3 regions of the Pseudoalteromonas sp. CO325X genome follow, and region 2 is predicted to be linked to each of the others. Evidence: predicted binding sites of a transcription regulator. Region 2 holds the regulator's gene; each other region holds the start of a gene.
The links. The regulator LexA, encoded in region 2, represses DNA repair genes until DNA is damaged. The targets are predictions, from matches to a motif close to TACTGTATNNNNATACAGTA.

Region 1: ruvC (crossover junction endodeoxyribonuclease RuvC) is a predicted target of LexA. The motif match lies at 2,767-2,786, and genes of this name have one in related genera.
Region 3: dinG (ATP-dependent DNA helicase DinG) is a predicted target of LexA. The motif match lies at 3,698-3,717, and genes of this name have one in related genera.

Annotation. Positions count from the first base shown of each region.
Region 1 covers NZ_SGPG01000018.1:5,363-11,514, forward strand. Annotated here, with positions in the region: gene ruvB (Holliday junction branch migration DNA helicase RuvB) at 563-1,570, opposite strand; gene ruvA (Holliday junction branch migration protein RuvA) at 1,584-2,204, opposite strand; gene ruvC (crossover junction endodeoxyribonuclease RuvC) at 2,207-2,728, opposite strand; gene aspS (aspartate--tRNA ligase) at 2,840-4,618, opposite strand; gene EXT46_RS09335 (DUF72 domain-containing protein) at 4,805-5,662, shown strand; gene EXT46_RS09340 (DUF3334 family protein) at 5,747-6,152, opposite strand, start outside.
Region 2 covers NZ_SGPG01000020.1:5,946-12,097, forward strand. Annotated here, with positions in the region: gene EXT46_RS09930 (DUF924 family protein) at 1-284, shown strand, start outside; gene EXT46_RS09935 (STAS/SEC14 domain-containing protein) at 285-650, opposite strand; gene EXT46_RS09940 (HNH endonuclease family protein) at 716-1,465, opposite strand; gene lexA (transcriptional repressor LexA) at 1,685-2,302, shown strand; gene coxB (cytochrome c oxidase subunit II) at 2,621-3,754, shown strand; gene ctaD (cytochrome c oxidase subunit I) at 3,751-5,325, shown strand; gene EXT46_RS09960 (cytochrome c oxidase assembly protein) at 5,325-5,867, shown strand; gene EXT46_RS09965 (cytochrome c oxidase subunit 3) at 5,887-6,152, shown strand, end outside.
Region 3 covers NZ_SGPG01000036.1:16,962-23,113, forward strand. Annotated here, with positions in the region: gene EXT46_RS18255 (histone deacetylase) at 1-232, opposite strand, end outside; gene EXT46_RS18260 (primosomal replication protein) at 229-837, opposite strand; gene EXT46_RS18265 (TSUP family transporter) at 837-1,613, opposite strand; gene dinG (ATP-dependent DNA helicase DinG) at 1,614-3,686, opposite strand; gene EXT46_RS18275 (DNA polymerase II) at 3,834-6,134, shown strand.

The sequences.
Region 1 (6,152 bases), on a different contig from region 2:
ATAAGCTTTCATTTGCCAAAATATCTACACGTTAGAAACTAGTAAATCTAATAGAACAAAAAAAGCACACAAATAATATTTCCCTTTAATATCAATATTAAGAAAACATAACCCCATACTTTACGATGAAAATTACCATCTTAAAAAACTATTCAATATTAGATTTTCTTATCCGAAAAATATAATTTTTCTAGTTTGATTAGGGCCCATTTAGTCCGTAATATTCACCCTGTACTGAGCTAGCGCAACCAATTGAGCTCTTATGCACAGTTCAAGAGGTGGTTTCTGATTCCCCACCTCGGCCATTGATTGATTAACTTTAGCGTTGCTCATTCACTTGGCTTATTTGGATTTACTTCCTTCAACTTGTTGTTTTGCCCGCTTTGTTAGCGGGCTTTTTTTTGCCTGCAATAAGATACCAAGCACAGCTTAATCTGTTGTGAATTACTCTGCTTTTAATAAGCCACCTGTATAGAGACAGCGTCGACCTAAACTTGGGTGTATTGGTAAGGGAATGAGGCAGGTTGGGCCGAGCTAAACCGCTCGGCAGGGTGTGCCAAGGTTAGTCTGTGGTTTTACTGAGACCAAAATGCGCATAGGCATGATCTGATACAATCCGTCCTCGCGGCGTACGCTGGATAAAGCCTTGCTGTATTAGATAGGGTTCAATCACATCTTCTATGGTTTCTTTTTCCTCGCCGATGGCTGCTGCGAGATTATCCAGCCCCACCGGCCCGCCCATGAACTTTTCTATAATCGCTAGCAAGTATTTACGGTCCATATAATCAAAACCGCTTTTGTCTACATCGACCATATCGAGCGCTTGTGCGGCAATATCAATACATACGCGACCATCACCTTTAACTTCTGCAAAATCTCGCACTCGGCGCAGTAACCGGTTAGCAATGCGGGGAGTCCCTCGCGAGCGCTTGGCGACTTCTAAAGCGCCCTGCTCGTCAACGGCTAAACCTAGATGATCGGCGGAGCGTTTAACAATGGCGGCAAGGTCGGCAACGGAATAAAACTCCAAACGTTGCACAATACCGAAACGATCGCGCAGCGGAGAAGTTAATGAGCCTGCACGGGTCGTAGCACCAATTAAAGTAAATGGCGGTAAATCAAGTTTAATCGAGCGCGCTGCAGGGCCTTCACCAATCATGATATCGAGTTGATAGTCTTCCATGGCTGGATAGAGTATTTCCTCAACATGTGGGCTCATGCGATGAATTTCGTCAATAAACAGCACATCATGAGCTTCTAAGTTAGTCAGTAAGGCGGCGAGATCGCCGGCTTTTTCCAACACCGGACCGGAAGTCGTTTTAATACTCACATTGAGTTCATTAGCAACAATATTGGCTAACGTGGTTTTACCTAACCCAGGGGGACCAAATATAAGGAGATGATCTAAGGCCTCGCTACGTGAGCGTGCAGCCTCGATAAAAATATCCATCTGCTGTTTAACATGAGGTTGGCCGTGATAGTCGGCCAATAACTTAGGCCGAATGGCTCTATCGACCACATCTTCATTACCCTGTACCTCTGGCTCAATCAGCCGATCCGCTTCTATCATGATGGTATCTCTGTTATAGCATCGCTTTGAGCGCTTGCTTAATCATTTCTTCGGAGGCCATGCTTGGCTTCGCGACTGCTTTTACCGACTTCACTGCCTGAGCATTTTTATAACCCAGAGCCTCAAGTGCGGCAACCGCATCGTCTTGGGCATTACTCGCGACCAAAGTATCGCCATTGGGCGCATCCATTGGTGCCAAATCAGTGTGAGGGGTAAATAAGTCAGGACCCCAATCTTTAAGCCTGTCTTTCATTTCTAACACTAACCGCTCTGCGGTTTTTTTGCCAACGCCAGGAAGCTTTACTAAGGTGCTTGCATCGCCATGATGAACGCAATGGATAAATTGCTCTGCCGACATCCCCGATAAAATACCTAGGCCTAATTTAGGCCCTACCCCATTGGCTTTTAGCAATTCACGAAACAGGGCGCGTTCGTTTTTGGTGTTAAACCCAAATAACAGCTGCGCATCCTCTCGCACCACAAAGTGGGTATACAAGGTGACCTGTTCGCCACACTCGGGAAGTGCATAAAAGCAACTCATGGGGAGGTTGATTTCATAGCCAATGCCCGATGCTTCCACTAGCACCTCAGGGGGCTGCTTCTCAACCAACAATCCTCTAATTCGTCCTATCATTGTTACCTCAAGCGTCCGCGCACGGTTTTACGTGCTTGACCGGACAGTTTTATTAAGTTTTGTTGTGAGTGGCCATGACACATAGCAATAGCCAAGGCGTCGGCGGCATCTGCTTGCGGCGTGGCTGGCAGCTTCAAAATATGCTTCACCATGTGTTGTACCTGTGCCTTTTCCGCAGAGCCTCGCCCAACCACTGCTTGTTTCACTTGCCGCGCGGAGTATTCTGACACGTCAATATCGGCCAAGGTCGCGGCAACAATGGCTGCGCCCCGAGCTTGTCCTAGCTTTAATGCCGAATCAGGATTGTGGGCCATAAACACTTGCTCTATGGCAAACGCGGTAGGGTTAAATTGCTCAATGAGTTGGCTGACGCCTTGGAAAATCATTTTTAGACGCAACGGGAAAGCGTTGTCACCTAGCTTAATACAGCCACTGCCCAAGTAATGGAACTTATGCCCTTGCTGCTGCACGACACCATAGCCGGTAAAGCGCGAGCCGGGGTCAATTCCCAAAATTATACTCACCCACTGACCTTATTATTATTCTCGCTTATGGAAATGGTAACTGTATGTATGACCAGTGTAAAGCTGAAGCATAAAAAAAGCGGCCTGAGCCGCTTCTTTTATCGCTATCGCTTATTCGCTCTGTTCACTCTCAGAGGCAGTCACTCCGATACCCAGCTCTTGCAGAGCATCGGGATTTGCCACACTCGGGGCATCGGTCATCAAACAAGATGCTTGCGTCGTTTTCGGGAAGGCAATGACATCACGAATATTGTCTGTACCACAAAGCAACATCACTAGACGGTCAAGGCCGAACGCCAAGCCTGCGTGCGGCGGTGTACCATACTTCAATGCATCGAGTAGGAAACCGAACTTATCTTGTTGCTCTTGCTCATTGATCCCCAATACGCGGAACGCTGCTTGTTGCATCGCATTATTGTGGATACGCACCGAACCACCACCCACTTCGTAACCATTAAGAACCATGTCGTAGGCATCAGACAGCGTACCGGCAGGGTTCGCTTCCAGCTCCTCTGGGCTGACATCTTTTGGCGCAGTAAATGGGTGGTGAACAGCATGTAGATTGCCTTCATCGTCTTCTTCAAACATCGGGAAGTCTACGACCCACAATGGCGCCCATTTAGTTAAATCAGTTAGCTCAAGATCTAAACCAATCTTCAAGCGCAGCGCACCCATGGCTTCATTGACCACATTGCGTGAGTCGGCACCAAATAAAATGATATCGCCAGTTTGCGCATTGGTGCGTTCAAGTAAGGCGGTGATCACCTCTTCGTTCAAGAATTTAGCAATCGGTGATTGCACGCCTTCCACACCCACGTCGCGGTCATTGACCTTCATCCAGGCTAAACCTTTAGCGCCATAGATGCCGATAAATTTGGTGTACTCATCAATTTGCTTACGTGATAACGACGCTCCACCTGGCACGCTAAGTACGGCTACGCGGCCTTTTTCATCATTAGCAGGGCCAGAGAACACTTTAAACTCAACGTCTTTAACCAAATCAGCAACGTCAATAAGCTCCATCGGGTTACGTAGGTCAGGCTTGTCTGAACCGAAACGACGCATGGCTTCGCTATAGGCCATTACTGGGAACTCGCCTAAGTCAACATTCAGCAACTCTTGCCACATATCACGGATCAGCTTTTCAGTGACACCGCGAACTTGGTCTGAACTCATAAATGAGGTTTCGATATCGATTTGCGTGAACTCTGGCTGGCGGTCGGCACGTAAATCTTCATCACGGAAACATTTAACGATTTGGTAGTAACGGTCAAAGCCAGACATCATCAACAATTGTTTAAACAGCTGCGGCGACTGCGGCAGCGCATAGAAGCTGCCATGATGCACACGGCTTGGCACAAGGTAGTCACGTGCTCCTTCAGGGGTCGCTTTGGTCAGTACCGGCGTTTCAATATCGAGGAAGTCATTGCTATCAAGGAAGCGGCGAACAAAACTTGTGGCTTTGGCACGCAACTTAATGCGGTCGCTCATCTCTAAGCGGCGAAGATCTAAGTAACGGTATTTTAGACGGCGCTCTTCGGAGTTTTGCTGGTTAAAATCCAGTGGTAGAGCGTCGCTGCGGTTAATAATCTCAAGGCCAGTACCTAGAATTTCCACTTCCCCTGTGCTCATGTCTTTGTTGACTTGGCTGTCAGGGCGAGCGCGGACTACCCCTTTGACTTGTACACAGAATTCTTGGCGAAGTTTATTCGCCACATCCATAAGCCCTTCGACTTCCGGGTCGAACACCACCTGCACCAAGCCTTCGCGGTCACGCACATCGACGAAGATCAAACCACCTAAATCACGGCGTTTGTTGATCCACCCACACAGAGTAACTTCTTGGTCGACATGACTTTTATTTAAGTGTCCGCAATATATAGAGCGCATAATATTCCTGTTTTAATTGTAAGCGCGCATTGGTTTAAGCACGCAGTGGCCAAATTAATTGCGTCAATTATATAAAAACGGCTGTCAATGTCACGAAGCAAACTCCGAGTTGCATACTTATTGAGCACCTAAAGCCATAAAGCTGTGCTAGCATAGCTGCCAATCACTATGAACCGTGCTTTAGCCATGCTTTATCTAGGTTGTCCACAGTGGTCTAATACCGCGTGGAAAGGACAATTATTTGCCCAACACTGTCAGCAATCACAGATGCTCGCCCGTTACAGTGAAGTATTTAATGCCGTGGAGGGAAACACCACTTTCTATGCCGATCCTAGCCCCGATGTGGTAAAGCGCTGGCTGCACAGCAGTGATGAGCACTTTCGCTTTACCTTTAAATTCCCAAAGCGTTTTAGCCACGACAGTGCCTTGCAAGCTCCGCACGAAGAACTCACACACTGGCTTAAACTAATGGCACCCTTATTCAGCAAAGTAGGCAGCTTGATGTTGCAATTGCCAGCAAGCTTTGCACCAACGCACCTCCCCCGACTGCAGCACTTTATTGCCCAACTACCCAAAGACTTGCACTACAGCGTGGAAGTGCGCCACCGCGATTTTTTTACCAAAGGTGACAGCGAGCGCGCACTGAACCGATTTTTATATCAACATAATATTGATCGTGTTTGTATGGACACCCGGGCGCTGTTTGCAGTCTCCCCTTATAATGACGCCATTATTGACGCACAGCAGAAGAAACCTCATTTACCGGTGCATGCGGTGGCCTTGGGCGAGCGCCCAGTGGTGCGTTTTGTGATTGCTGCGCTAAGTGATGAGTATCAGCACTATTACCAGCCTTGGTTGGCAAAGATTAAACAGTGGTTAGATGAAGGCAAGTCACCTTATGTGTTTTTACACACCGCTGATAACGACGGGGCGCCTTTACTGGCACGCCAGTTTGCCCAGGATTTGCAGCGCTTTTGTGGCTATTATCACCGTGCCGTTGAGCCATTCCCGGGTGAAAAGCACCAACAGGAACAGCTCTTTTAGCACCGCTGCACTGGCCCATGTGCTGGCATCACATCAGTCACAGAGGGTCGCAAGTCATGTTAGCCACACGCCGTACAGGGGAAATTAAAGACCTAGGTTTTCCATAAAATCGTCATCGATATCCTGCTCAGCCTGCTGCTTTTTTGCTTTTTCTTCAGCTTGTTGCTTATCGGCATGGGCACTTTCAATGATGTCATCAGGGTCTACCGCATCGGTGATGTCAAAATCATGAAGCTTGATGAACTCCGTTTTATCCATCGCCAATTCAAGGTAAAAAATATTTTGGTTCTGTGTGGTAAACGTCACACGGCGCGCCTGAGGCCTGTCCATAGTGGTATCCACAGAGATTTGCACTTGCTTGTTGATGGCCATCATTTTCGGCTGATTTTGGGTGATCGACGTGTGCAGTTGCTCCCTGACTTTATTAGTAAAGTCACCGACGATTTGGTTCATGAGCTCCCCTAGCACATTGGAAACATCATCAGAAAGG
Region 2 (6,152 bases):
TGGCTTTATGTTTGGCGCAGAATGCGGTGGAAAAAAAGTTTGCTTTGGAACTTGATGATACCGAGCGTAGTTTCTTATACATGCCCTATATGCACAGTGAGAGCCAGGCGATTCATGTGGTGGCCGAGCAGCTTTTTCGGCCCTTGAGTAATTATAAATATGAACTGGCTCACAAAGAAATCATTGACCGTTTTGGGCGTTATCCACATCGTAATGATATTCTCGGTCGGCAATCGAGCGACGCTGAGCAGGCGTTTTTAAATCAGCCCGGTAGCCGCTTTTAGTTAAGGGCTTTGTGCCCACTGCTTCGCTTGCTCACGTTGTTCATAACGAAAGGATTTAACCTCTGCATGAATAAAGTGTGCGCCTAGTTGCTGGGCAAAGTCACCAAGCAACGAATTGGTGGCAATGGCTACTTTGTTCACCTTTTTATGATGGTCACGCACAAATTGCAGATGAGAGAGTAACGCGGCAAATGAGTCCCACCCCGGAAAGTGTTCAGTAGCAATAATGAGAGCATGTAGCTTTGCATGCTGTTCAATGTAAGGGTCGATAATACGCACTGCTGCTGCAAAGTCTTCTGCTGTCAGCTGGCCTTGTGGTTCGAGTAGGGCAGTATTGTGTGTTTCGTTTATAGTGATATTGAGCATATATCCTCGCCAACGAGTTCATTGGATGCTCTATCAATATAGAATATTTACTTTCAAACGGTTGGTTATTGGTGCACGGTTGAGGGCAGTGCGCTGAGGTTTAAAGTTTCACCTACGCAGCTTTGCAGCAAACTCTGAACTTGGTCTTTTTCGCTTTGCGAGTAGCGAAGGTCATACTTGCTCATGATGTAATTAAAGCGCTGAATGTACTGACAACGGTAATCTTGGTGCGGCGGCAACCATTGCCAAGGACCTTTTGCTCCTTTGCTACGATTTAGGCCATCATCAACAGCAAGCAAGTTCTCCATATCGTTGGCAAATTGTGCCTTTTGCGAACGACTCCAGGTGGCAGCACCGTGTTCATAGGCAAATTTAAGCGGCACAATATGGTCTATATCTAAGTCATCGTCATTGCGTAGTATCTGCCCTGAATAAGGGTCATGCCACTGACCGCTGGTGACGGTGCAGCGCGCCTGGGTGGTGTAGCTTACATTAGTGTGTGATTGGGCAATCAGCACTTCAGCACGGGCGTCTTGGCAGTCGTGATCGGTGTCTAACCAATGTGGCCAGTTATCCCGATGATAACTATTTTCTGATGTGTGTTTAGTGTAGTTCTTTGGTAAACGTCCACCGTCTGCTAGACAGCTTTCTAAGTTCGCATAGGGAGTGAAAGATTGAGTGCGTTGATAATGAGCAGAGTCTTCAGGGTGACAAAGGCCGCTGCGCGACATCTTGACCGTATCGGCTTTGCACGCACCTATCGTCAGTGCCGAAATAAGTAAAAGGAACGCTGAAAATACACCTTGGCGAGTCATCTAACTGCTTAATAATATGACTAAAACAGCGCTACTTTAAAGCATTGTCGCGCATTCGTCACCTATCACTTTATGAGTATGAGGTGAGGTTGCATATGAACAAAAGCGAAGTTGCATTAATTAAGGTTGCAACAGTCAGCAAATTCCCTGATTTTATTTGCGATTTTCATTTAACTGTATATACTCACAGTTAAATGTACTGTATGGAAACCCAGTTGTATGCGCCCATTAACTAAACGCCAATCGCAAATTCTTGAGCTGATTAAAGTCTTTATTAAAGATACCGGCATGCCGCCGACGCGTGCAGAAATTGCACAAACACTGGGGTTTCGCAGTGCTAACGCCGCAGAAGAACATCTTAAGGCGTTGGCTAAGAAAGGCGTAATTAAAATGAAGCCTGGCGCGAGTCGAGGTATTCAATTGGTCGAGGAAGAAGAACCCGAACAATTGGGCCTGCCTTTAATTGGCCGCGTTGCTGCGGGCGAGCCTATTCTTGCCCAACAGCATATAGAGAGTCACTGCCAGATAGACCCATTGTTGTTCAAGCCTGCTGCAGATTACTTGCTGCGCGTAAATGGCATGAGTATGAAAGACATCGGCATCATGGATGGCGACTTATTAGCGGTACATCGCACTCAGGTGGCTGAAAACGGCCAAGTGGTGGTCGCGCGGGTTGATGAAGATGTCACCGTGAAGCGCTTAGAAAAAGCTGGGCGTAAGGTTCTGCTGCATGCAGAGAATGAAGAATTCACACCCATTGAAGTCGATTTAGAAAACGAATCCTTTAATATTGAAGGCTTAGCTGTAGGTGTGATCCGAAACGCCGACTGGATGTAATTAAATTTACTTATTTTGCCTCTAATAGGTCGGTTATTAGGGGCTTTCCCCACGTTCCCTCCTTAGCCACAGTGCTTTCTAACAGTTTGAATCTCCCTGTTAATTTATTAATAAAACGTAAACAAAAATAGTGTATTAACTTGCTATTAGCTCAATCTTTGACTAATTGGTTATATTACAGGCTTTGCTGGTCGGTTTTTCAACAGTTTGTTTAGGGTCAAAGTTGTCGACTGGTAAAAGCATAATAATAACGAAGATTGGGTATTAAGCTGTAACCGCCTCTTCCTTGCATTGCGCAACAATAAGGAGATGGTACACATGAAGAAGCTGAGCTCCCTCATGTTGCTATGTCTGTTATTCCCTCAATTGGTGTCCGCGAATAGCAAGTACAACTTGCGCCAAGGGGTAACTGACATTAGCGAAAATGTTTACCAACTACACATGACCATATTTATTATATGCTGTGTGATTGGTGTGGTTGTTTTCGCGGTGATGTTTTGGGCGCTGCTCAAACACCGCAAGTCAAAAGGGGTCACCCCCGCTACCTTTCATGAAAGCACCAAAGTAGAAATACTTTGGACAGCGATTCCATTTGTTATTCTCATAGCCATGGCTGTTCCGGCCACCAAAACCCTGATTGCTATGGAGGATACATCAAAGGCCGATATCACCATTAAGGTGACTGGATCACAATGGAAATGGCACTACGAGTATATGGGTCACGATGTGGGCTTTTACTCACTGCTGTCTACGCCTCAAGAGCAAATCAAAAATGCGCAAAATAAGGGCGACAATTACCTCCTCGAAGTAGATAAACCCTTGGTCATTCCCACTAATCAAAAAGTACGTTTTTTAATGACCTCGGATGACGTCATTCACTCTTGGTGGGTGCCCGATTTTGCAGTAAAGAAAGACGCTAACCCTGGGTTTATCAACGAAGCTTGGACGCGCGTAAACGAACCGGGTACGTATCGCGGCCAGTGCGCCGAGTTATGCGGCAAAGACCACGGCTTTATGCCGGTGGTCGTAGAAGCAAAACCCCCTGAAGAGTTTGACGCTTGGCTGGCAGAGCAGAAACAAGCGAAGCAAGCTCAGGCGCAGGCTGATGCTGAGCTGCTAGAACAAATCCTCTCAGAAGATGAGCTTATGGCATCGGGCGAGCAAGTGTACATCACTCGCTGCGCAGCTTGTCATCAGCCTACGGGGCTTGGTTTACCTGGAGTCTTCCCCGCCATTAAAGGCAGTCCCATAGCCACCGGCGATATTAACGACCATATCGATATTGTGCTGCACGGTAAGCCAGGGACTGCGATGCAGGCATTTGTCGGTCAACTTACGCTTAAAGAGTTGGCAGCGGTGGTTACTTACCAACGCAATGCCTTTGGTAATGAAACCGGTGACATCGTTCAACCAAGCGTGATTCAGGCCTATATTGATGGGGAGGAACAATGAGTACAGCAGCTGCAACACATGAACATCACGGGCCTGCAACCGGAATTAAACGCTGGCTTTTTACTACTAACCACAAAGACATCGGCACCTTGTACTTATTATTTTCGTTGTTGATGTTTTTAACCGGTGGCGCCATGGCAATGGTGATCCGAGCCGAGCTATTCCAACCAGGACTTCAGCTGGTTGACCCTCATTTTTTCAACCAAATGACCACAGTACACGGTTTGATTATGGTCTTCGGCGCCGTGATGCCTGCCTTTACGGGCTTAGCTAACTGGATGATCCCCATGATGATTGGCGCGCCAGATATGGCTTTGCCGCGAATGAATAACTGGAGCTTTTGGATTCTGCCATTCGCTTTTGCCATCTTATTGCTGTCGCTGTTTATGGAAGGCGGCGGTCCGGCCTTTGGGTGGACCTTCTATGCGCCCTTATCGACCACCTACAGCAACGACAATACTGCCCTGTTTGTATTTGCCATTCACATTATGGGGATAAGCTCCATCATGGGGGCCATTAATGTCATTGTGACTATCGTTAATATGCGTGCTCCAGGGATGAAGTGGATGAAATTACCGCTGTTTGTGTGGACCTGGTTGATCACTGCGTTTTTATTAATTGCAGTGATGCCGGTGTTGGCGGGTGCGGTGACCATGGTGCTCACTGATAAGTATTTTGGCACTGATTTCTTCAATGCCGCCGGTGGTGGCGACCCTGTGATGTTCCAGCATATCTTTTGGTTCTTTGGTCACCCGGAAGTGTACATTATGATTTTGCCAGCGTTTGGCATTATCTCCACCATAGTTCCTACCTTTTCACGCAAAAAACTGTTTGGCTATTCGTCCATGGTATATGCCACGGCCTCCATCGCCTTGCTGTCTTTCGTGGTGTGGGCCCACCATATGTTTACCACCGGTATGCCACTGGCCGGGGAATTGTTCTTTATGTACTCGACCATGTTGATATCGGTGCCAACGGGAGTAAAAGTATTTAACTGGGTAGCCACTATGTGGCGCGGTGCCATCAGCTTTGAAATACCAATGATGTTTGCTATCGCCTTTATTGTGTTGTTTACCCTCGGGGGCTTCTCAGGGTTGATGTTGGCAATTACCCCAGTGGATTTCCAGTACCATGACACCTACTTCGTGGTGGCGCACTTCCACTATGTTTTAGTGACCGGGGCGGTGTTCTCGATTATGGCCGCTGCTTATTACTGGCTGCCAAAATGGACTGGGCACATGTATAGCACCACGTTGGCGAAATGGCATTTCTGGCTGTCGTTAGTCAGCGTTAATGTGCTGTTCTTCCCCATGCATTTTGTAGGTTTGGCGGGTATGCCACGGCGTATTCCAGACTATGCGCTGCAGTTTGCTGATTTTAACGCCATTATCAGTATTGGTGGTTTCGCCTTTGGACTCTCTCAACTGCTGTTTGTTGCCGTGGTGTTCAAGTGCATCAAGGCTGGAGAGCAAGCACCAGCGAAAGTGTGGGATGGCGCAGAAGGCTTGGAGTGGGAGGTAGCATCTCCGGCACCCTACCACACCTTTGAAACGCCACCTAAGGTGCAGTAATGAACCACGCACCGTTATTAAAGAAACTAGTCATCAGCGTCATCGGCATGTTTGCGTTCGCCTTTGCCTTGGTGCCGCTTTACGACGTGTTCTGCGAAGTAACAGGGCTTAATGGTAAGCCCTCACTCGAACAGGCGCAGCAAAGCGAGCATGTGGATGACTCTCGCGAAGTGACGGTGAGCTTTACAACCCATGCGCAAAGTGGTGCCCCCTTTGAAGTGTTAGCGCAAAAGCAAGAAGTGGTGGTGAAACCCGGGGCGATGACAGTGGTGACATTTGCCGCAGCGAATACCAGTGGTGAGCCGCGAGTCATGCAGGCTATTCCATCTGTTTCTCCAGGGCTCGCAGCCAAGTATTTACACAAATTGGCGTGTTTTTGCTTTGACCAGCAGCCGCTACAAGCCAATGAACGGCTTGAATACCAATTGCGCTTTTATGTCGACCCTGCGTTGCCGCAGGAGTATGAGGAATTAACGCTGTCTTACACCCTCTTTGATATCAGCGCTAAGCGACAAGACTTACTCGCAGCGCAAGCGCGATAAACCGAGCGAGGTTAACGAAATGAGTAATCAATACGAAAAATATTATGTTCCGGAGCAAAGCCCCTGGCCGATAGTGGGAGCTGTTGCGTTGTTTTTTATCGCTGTGGGCGCGGGTCTTAGCGTTATGCAGTTAGAGCAAGGCGGTGGCTCTGGTACCTATTGGCTTATTGCTGGTATTGCGGTGCTGGTGTACATGCTGGTGGGGTGGTTTCGCAATGTGATTAATGAGTCACAAAGTGGCTTGTATTCGGCGCAAATGGATCGTTCTTTTAAACAAGGGATGAG
Region 3 (6,152 bases), on a different contig from region 2:
TTTGCGCTTTATCTGCCAACGTGCCAGTGATGAACTGATGAACGTAGTCAGCATCATGAGTAAGCGCTAACGTGCTCACCGAGATAGGTTCGGCGCAACTAATGGTAAAACCTGATTTGAGTTCCGGGTGTGCGCACAGCATGTCGAAGAGTTGTTGATATTTACTGATTGGAAAACGATGGTGAGCAGGTAGGTCGAGCTGAGAGTAGATAGGGTGATAAAATAATTTCATCGTATCGCTTGTTTCTCTGCTAATTGTATTTTTTCTTCACAGGCGCTAATGGCCTTACGACAGCGTCCTAAGCGTGCGTGCAGCGCTAAGACTTCCTGATTTAACTTAGTAACGGTGGCGGCATCAGCGCCTTGCATCTGTTGTTTGCGGTCGTCAATCATTTGCCCCAAGCGACGTTCAAATTCGTGATTTTTAGCCAGCTCTTGATAAAGCTCATTGGTTGGCTGAATAATTTTTTTCACCGCTTTTTGGTACTTTTTTGCCCTCGCCGTAGGTGTATTTTCTTTCGCCCACACAGGCGTTGCTTTAAGTACTTTGACAATGGCTTCTATTTGCTCGGTAATATGCGTGAGAGCAAAACCATATTGATGACGACCTTGATGCTCAAGGCTTCTCGTTAGTCTTTCAAGCTGTGTTTGCACTTCATCAACGTAATCAACGAGTAGCATACTTTTGCTATTAAACACACTGCGATCGAACAATGCATGTTTGGATTGCATAAAACGATTTTTAGCAAACCAATTGGCTTTATCAAATTGTTCAGCATCGCTGCGCAGACGCTCCAGTTGTTGCTGTAATCGCGCTAATGCATGGCCAGAGCTCATTACAAATAAGCCTCGTAGACGAGTTTCAGTGCTAACACAATAACAACGGTGTTAAATACCGGGCGGATCATTTTTGAACCGAAGCGAATAGCTGAATGAGCCCCCAGCCAGGCCCCTAACATCAAGAATAACCCCATGGTGGCGCCGAGTAAGAAGTTAACATGACCGAGGGCTACAAAGGTGATCAGCGAAATAAAGTTACTGACAAAATTCATCGAACGGGCTAAACCGCAATTGATCAACAGGCTCATTTTATAAAGGAGGCTATTTGACGCGGTCCAGAATGTGCCCGTGCCTGGGCCAGCCATGCCATCGAAAAAGCCTAAGGCTAAGCCTTGTAGCCACTGTTTTATACGCATAGCGCCAGAGAGCAGCGGTAAATCGTTACTTTGCTGTGGACTGAGCTTGCCAAATAACGAGTAGATAGCGACGGCGATGATCACCACAGGAATGAGTTTGTTGAGAAACTCGGTGCTCATACTATCGACCAATAAGGTGCCTAAGGTAGCGCCGATAGCGGTGGCGAGAATCGACGCAGCCCAGAACTTAGGGTCGAACAAACGTTTACGGTAATAGGTGACACTGGCTGTCAGTGAGCCAAAACTGGCCGCTAACTTGTTAGTTCCCAGCGTTAAATGCGGGGGTAATCCGGCCGTAAGTAGGGCAGGTACGGTTAACATACCGCCGCCGCCGGCGATAGCATCGATAAAGCCTGCAGCAAGGGCTACGGCGCATAAAATGGCCCAAGTCGATGGGTCGAGAGCTAGTTCAAACATCTAATAATCTATTTTTCGTTTAAAGGGCGGCAAGGTATCGAGCATGGCTTTACCATAACGCTTGGTGATTAAGCGACGGTCGAAAATGGTAATAACACCACTGTCTCTTTCTTTGCGCAGCAGTCTACCACAGCTTTGTACTAATTTCTTGGCGGCGTCCGGTACGGTAATGGATAAAAACGGATTGCCTCCTTTTTGCTCCACAAACTCTGCTTGCGCTTCTTCAATCGGTGAGGTAGGCACCGCAAACGGGATTTTTGTGATCACTAGATTAGTAAGGTAATCGCCAGGCAAATCCAGCCCTTCAGACAAACTTTGGGTGCCAAACAGCACACTGCCTTGGGCATCATCAATACGGCGTTTGTGACGGCGGATCAATGTATCCCGAGAGAGCTCGCCTTGCATCAAAATATCCCACCCCTGTTTACGCAAACGCTCGGCGACATGGTGCATTTGCCAATAGGAAGCAAACAACACCAGATTGGCCTTGGATTTATCTAAGGTGTTGGGCAGTGCTTTGGCAAGGTAGTCGCTAAACGCTTTGTCGGTTGGCTCACACTCGGTTTTGGGAATATGCAGCTGCGCTTGGTTGGGGTAATCAAACGGTGAGGGCACCTTAATAAACTTAACTCCTTGCTCTGAGCGTAGCCCGCTTTCATGGGCAAAATGTTCAAAGGAGCCCAAGGCGCTGAGTGTGGCCGAGCACAATACCGCTCCTGCGCACTCGCGCCATAATTTATCTTTGAGGTAAAATCCCACTTCTATAGGGCAGTCACTCAAGAGATAGTCGTGGTGGTTTTTATACTCCATGCGCTTTATCCACCTGGCATGAGGAACGCTTTCGCTTTCTTTAGCATAGCTTTGCCACAGTTTTTGTAGCGTTTCTAAGCGGGCTATATATTGCCCACTTTCAGCTAAAATAGGGTCAGCAATAAACGGCTTCACATCGCCATCATTTACGTCGCTACTGAGTGCTTCGTGCATCTTGTTGAGGGTGCGTAGCGCCGTTTTACTGGCTTCACTGATATCTTTGGCTTGCACTGTGAGCTGTTGCGGCAGCACTCCGTGTGAGAAACGATAGGTGTCGTCTTCGGTGTATTGAAAGTCTGCACTATCAAGCATACTCAGCACGGTTTTCATGCCTCTGGCCACATCATCAAGGGCATCATTGAGCTTAAATTGGCTGCCTGATGCGCTGGCGCTAAAAATGGTTTGCGCCATTTTGCCGCTGAATTTGAGTAGTTTCTCGAGCCAATCCTGAGTCCCTTTTAAGGTGGCTGCGGCAGATGAAAAGTCGCGAGTGATATGCGGTAAGTGGTGTGCTTCATCAATCACATAAATACAGTTTTCTGGCTCTGGCAAAATCACGCCACCGCCGAGCTCCAAATCAGCCAATAATAGACTGTGGTTGGCCACTAACACATCCATTTGCGCTATTTTTTGCCGCGCAAGATGGAAAGGGCAGGTTTGGTGTGCTTTCATCTGCCGTTGGCAGGCATGCTTATCACAGGCAATGAGGTGCCATACGCGATCTGGGATCACGTCGGCCCATGAGTCTCGGTCACCTTGCCACTGTTTGTTTTGATAAGCATCATGCAGCTGATGCAGGCATTTTTGCTCCATGTCACTCAAAGGAGAGCTTAAGGTGGGCATCAACGCCAGTTGCTCTTGTTCGCCATTGACGGCGTTATGGAGCTTATGGGTGCAGATATAGCGTCCCCTGCCTTTGACCAAATCATAACTAAAAATAAGACCGCTGTGCTGGGCAAAAAAGGGTAACTCTTTATAGAGCAGCTGCTCTTGCAAGGCCACTGTAGCGGTTGCAATCACCAGCTTTTTATTACGTTTGAGTGCCAGTGGTAAGGCACCTAAGCAATAGGCCAAAGATTTGCCGGTTCCGGTACCGGCTTCGACCACGCAAATGCGTTGCTTTTTGTCATATTCACCAGCGAGTGTTTTTGCTATCTCTGCGACCAAGTAGTTTTGGCTGGCACGAGGGCGATAATCATCCATGCTTGAAGCTATCCGCTGATGAGCGTTTCGGATTGTTTTTTTCAGCGGATCGGATAGCATGGTGTATCAACTTATGTATATATTTACAGTGCGACCATTTTAGAGTGTGGCTGCATATGACTCAAGTGACAATTCACTTATGTCGCGATGCTTGGGCAAGGCATAGAAAACAACGCGCTGTATTTACTCACTTCTATAGGTATTCGGTTGGCTCCAATAGCAGGGTTTATCCTTTCCGCGCAAACACGACAACTGAGCGATGGTATCAGTCATGTCTTTTGGCTGGCCACAGACAACGGCCCAGTTAAAGCACAATCTGTCGCTGAGTCTGCGGTATTTTTCGTTGCTCAATCGCAGCAGCAGCGAGTGACAAAATTACTCCAAGCCGCCAACTTGCCTTGTGATATCCGCGCAGTAGCGCTGCACTCTTTTGCCGGTAAACCCATGGCAGGGTGTTATTTCACGCACTTGAATCAGTTTTATGCGGCGCGAGAACAGCTTAAAGAGCAGGGGATTACGTTATACGAAGATGATATCCGCGCCCACGAGCGTTTCTTAATGGAGCGATTTATTCGCGGCGGCGTTTGGGTAGACGGCACCTTTAGTGCTAATGGCACCTTAGCTCAAGCGCGGTTTAAAAGCCATCCCCACTACCGGCCCACTTTGCGGGTTTTATCGCTGGATATTGAATGCAGTGGCGATGGGGTGCTTTACAGTGTTGGCTTGGTAAGTGAACGGTTTAAAAAGGTGCTGATGGTTGGGCGTAACACAGAAGAGCGCTCGTGGCTTGATTATGTTGAGGACGAGGCCGCTTTGCTCGTGCGGTTACAGGAGCTCATACACCATATTGACCCTGATGTGATCATTGGTTGGAATGTGGTCGATTTTGACTTTCAGCTGCTGTGCTATCGCGCTCAGCAATTGGGTATTCGTCTTAATTTAGGACGCAATAACGAGGCGGTTGTGTGGCGCGGAGGAAAAGTCGCTAAGCTTATAGTTCCCGGGCGCGCGGTACTTGATGGCATTGATATGCTTAAAAACGCCACATATTACTACCCCAGCTTTGCCCTTGATAATGTTGCCCACGAAATCCTTGGCGAGCGAAAGCTTATCGGAAATAAAGACAAAGTTTCCGAGATTTCCCGGCTTTTCAACGAAGATAAACTGCAACTTGCTGAATATAACTTAAAAGACTGTGAGCTTGTATTAGCCATCTTTGCTCGTCTAGAATTGGTCGACTTTGCTATTGTGCGGACCCAGCTTACAGGGCTGCCATTAGAACGGCTAGGAGGGTCGGTCGCAGCGTTCACTAACCTTTATTTGCCATTGTTACATCGCAGTGGCTATGTGGCTCCTAATTTAGGCGATCATGGATTGACCTTCGACAGCCCAGGCGGTTATGTGATGGACTCGGTGCCCGGTCTTTATCAAAATGTTGCCGTTCTTGACTTTAAAAGCCTTTACCCGAGTATTATTCGTACCTTTTGTATCGATCCCATGGGCTTAATAGAGGGACTCAATGCCCCTGATGACGCAATTGCTGGGTATCATGAGGCATTTTTTTCTCGCAGCAAACATCATCTTCCTGATCTGGTTGCCAGCCTCGCACAGGCCCGTCAAGAGGCCAAAAAGCACCGCGACCCTCATCTTCAGCAGGCCATCAAGATTATCATGAACAGCCTATACGGCGTGCTTGGCTCAAAAGGCTGTCGCTTTTACGACCCTAGGCTAGCCAGTTCGATTACCTTACGCGGGCACGATATTATGCAAACAACGCGACAGTGGCTGATTGAATACGGCGTTGATGTGATTTACGGCGATACCGACTCTACCTTTATCGCACTACCCGAAAAGCTTAGTGACGAACAAAGCCATACGTTAGCCAAAGAGTTAGTGACAAAAATTAACGACCGTTGGCGGCAAACACTTGAACAAAGCTATGGAATACCTAGCTATTTGGAGCTTGAATACGAAAGCCTATATCGACCTTTTTTTATGCCCAAGGCAAGGCATAAAGACGCGGGAACGAAGAAACGTTACACTGGTTTATTGGTACAGAAGCACCGTGAGCTCGTTTTTAAAGGCATGGAGTCGGTGCGTAGCGATTGGACGCCACTGGCGAGAAAGTTTCAAGGTGAACTGTTTCAAGGATTATTCACCGGAGCAAATCTGCAACATATCATTGATAATTATGTTAACATTTTACAAAAAGGGGATAACGCCCAGCTCTTAACTTATGCCAAACGCTTAGGCAAAAGTCCTGATGAATACACCAAAGCAACCCCCCCTCATGTGAAGGCTGCCCGAAATAGCACTCAAAGTTACGCTAAAGGTGATTGGGTTGAGTACGTTATAACAGTTGATGGTCCTCGCTGTACCCCTTGCAGTAGGCCTCTGGACTTAGCTCATTACCTTGAGAAACAGCTAAAACCCATCATCGATGATATTGCTGATGTGTGCGACGCATCGCTTCACTGCCCCCTAGATAGTCAGTTCACATTAATTTAATCTAAAAACCTCTTTGTT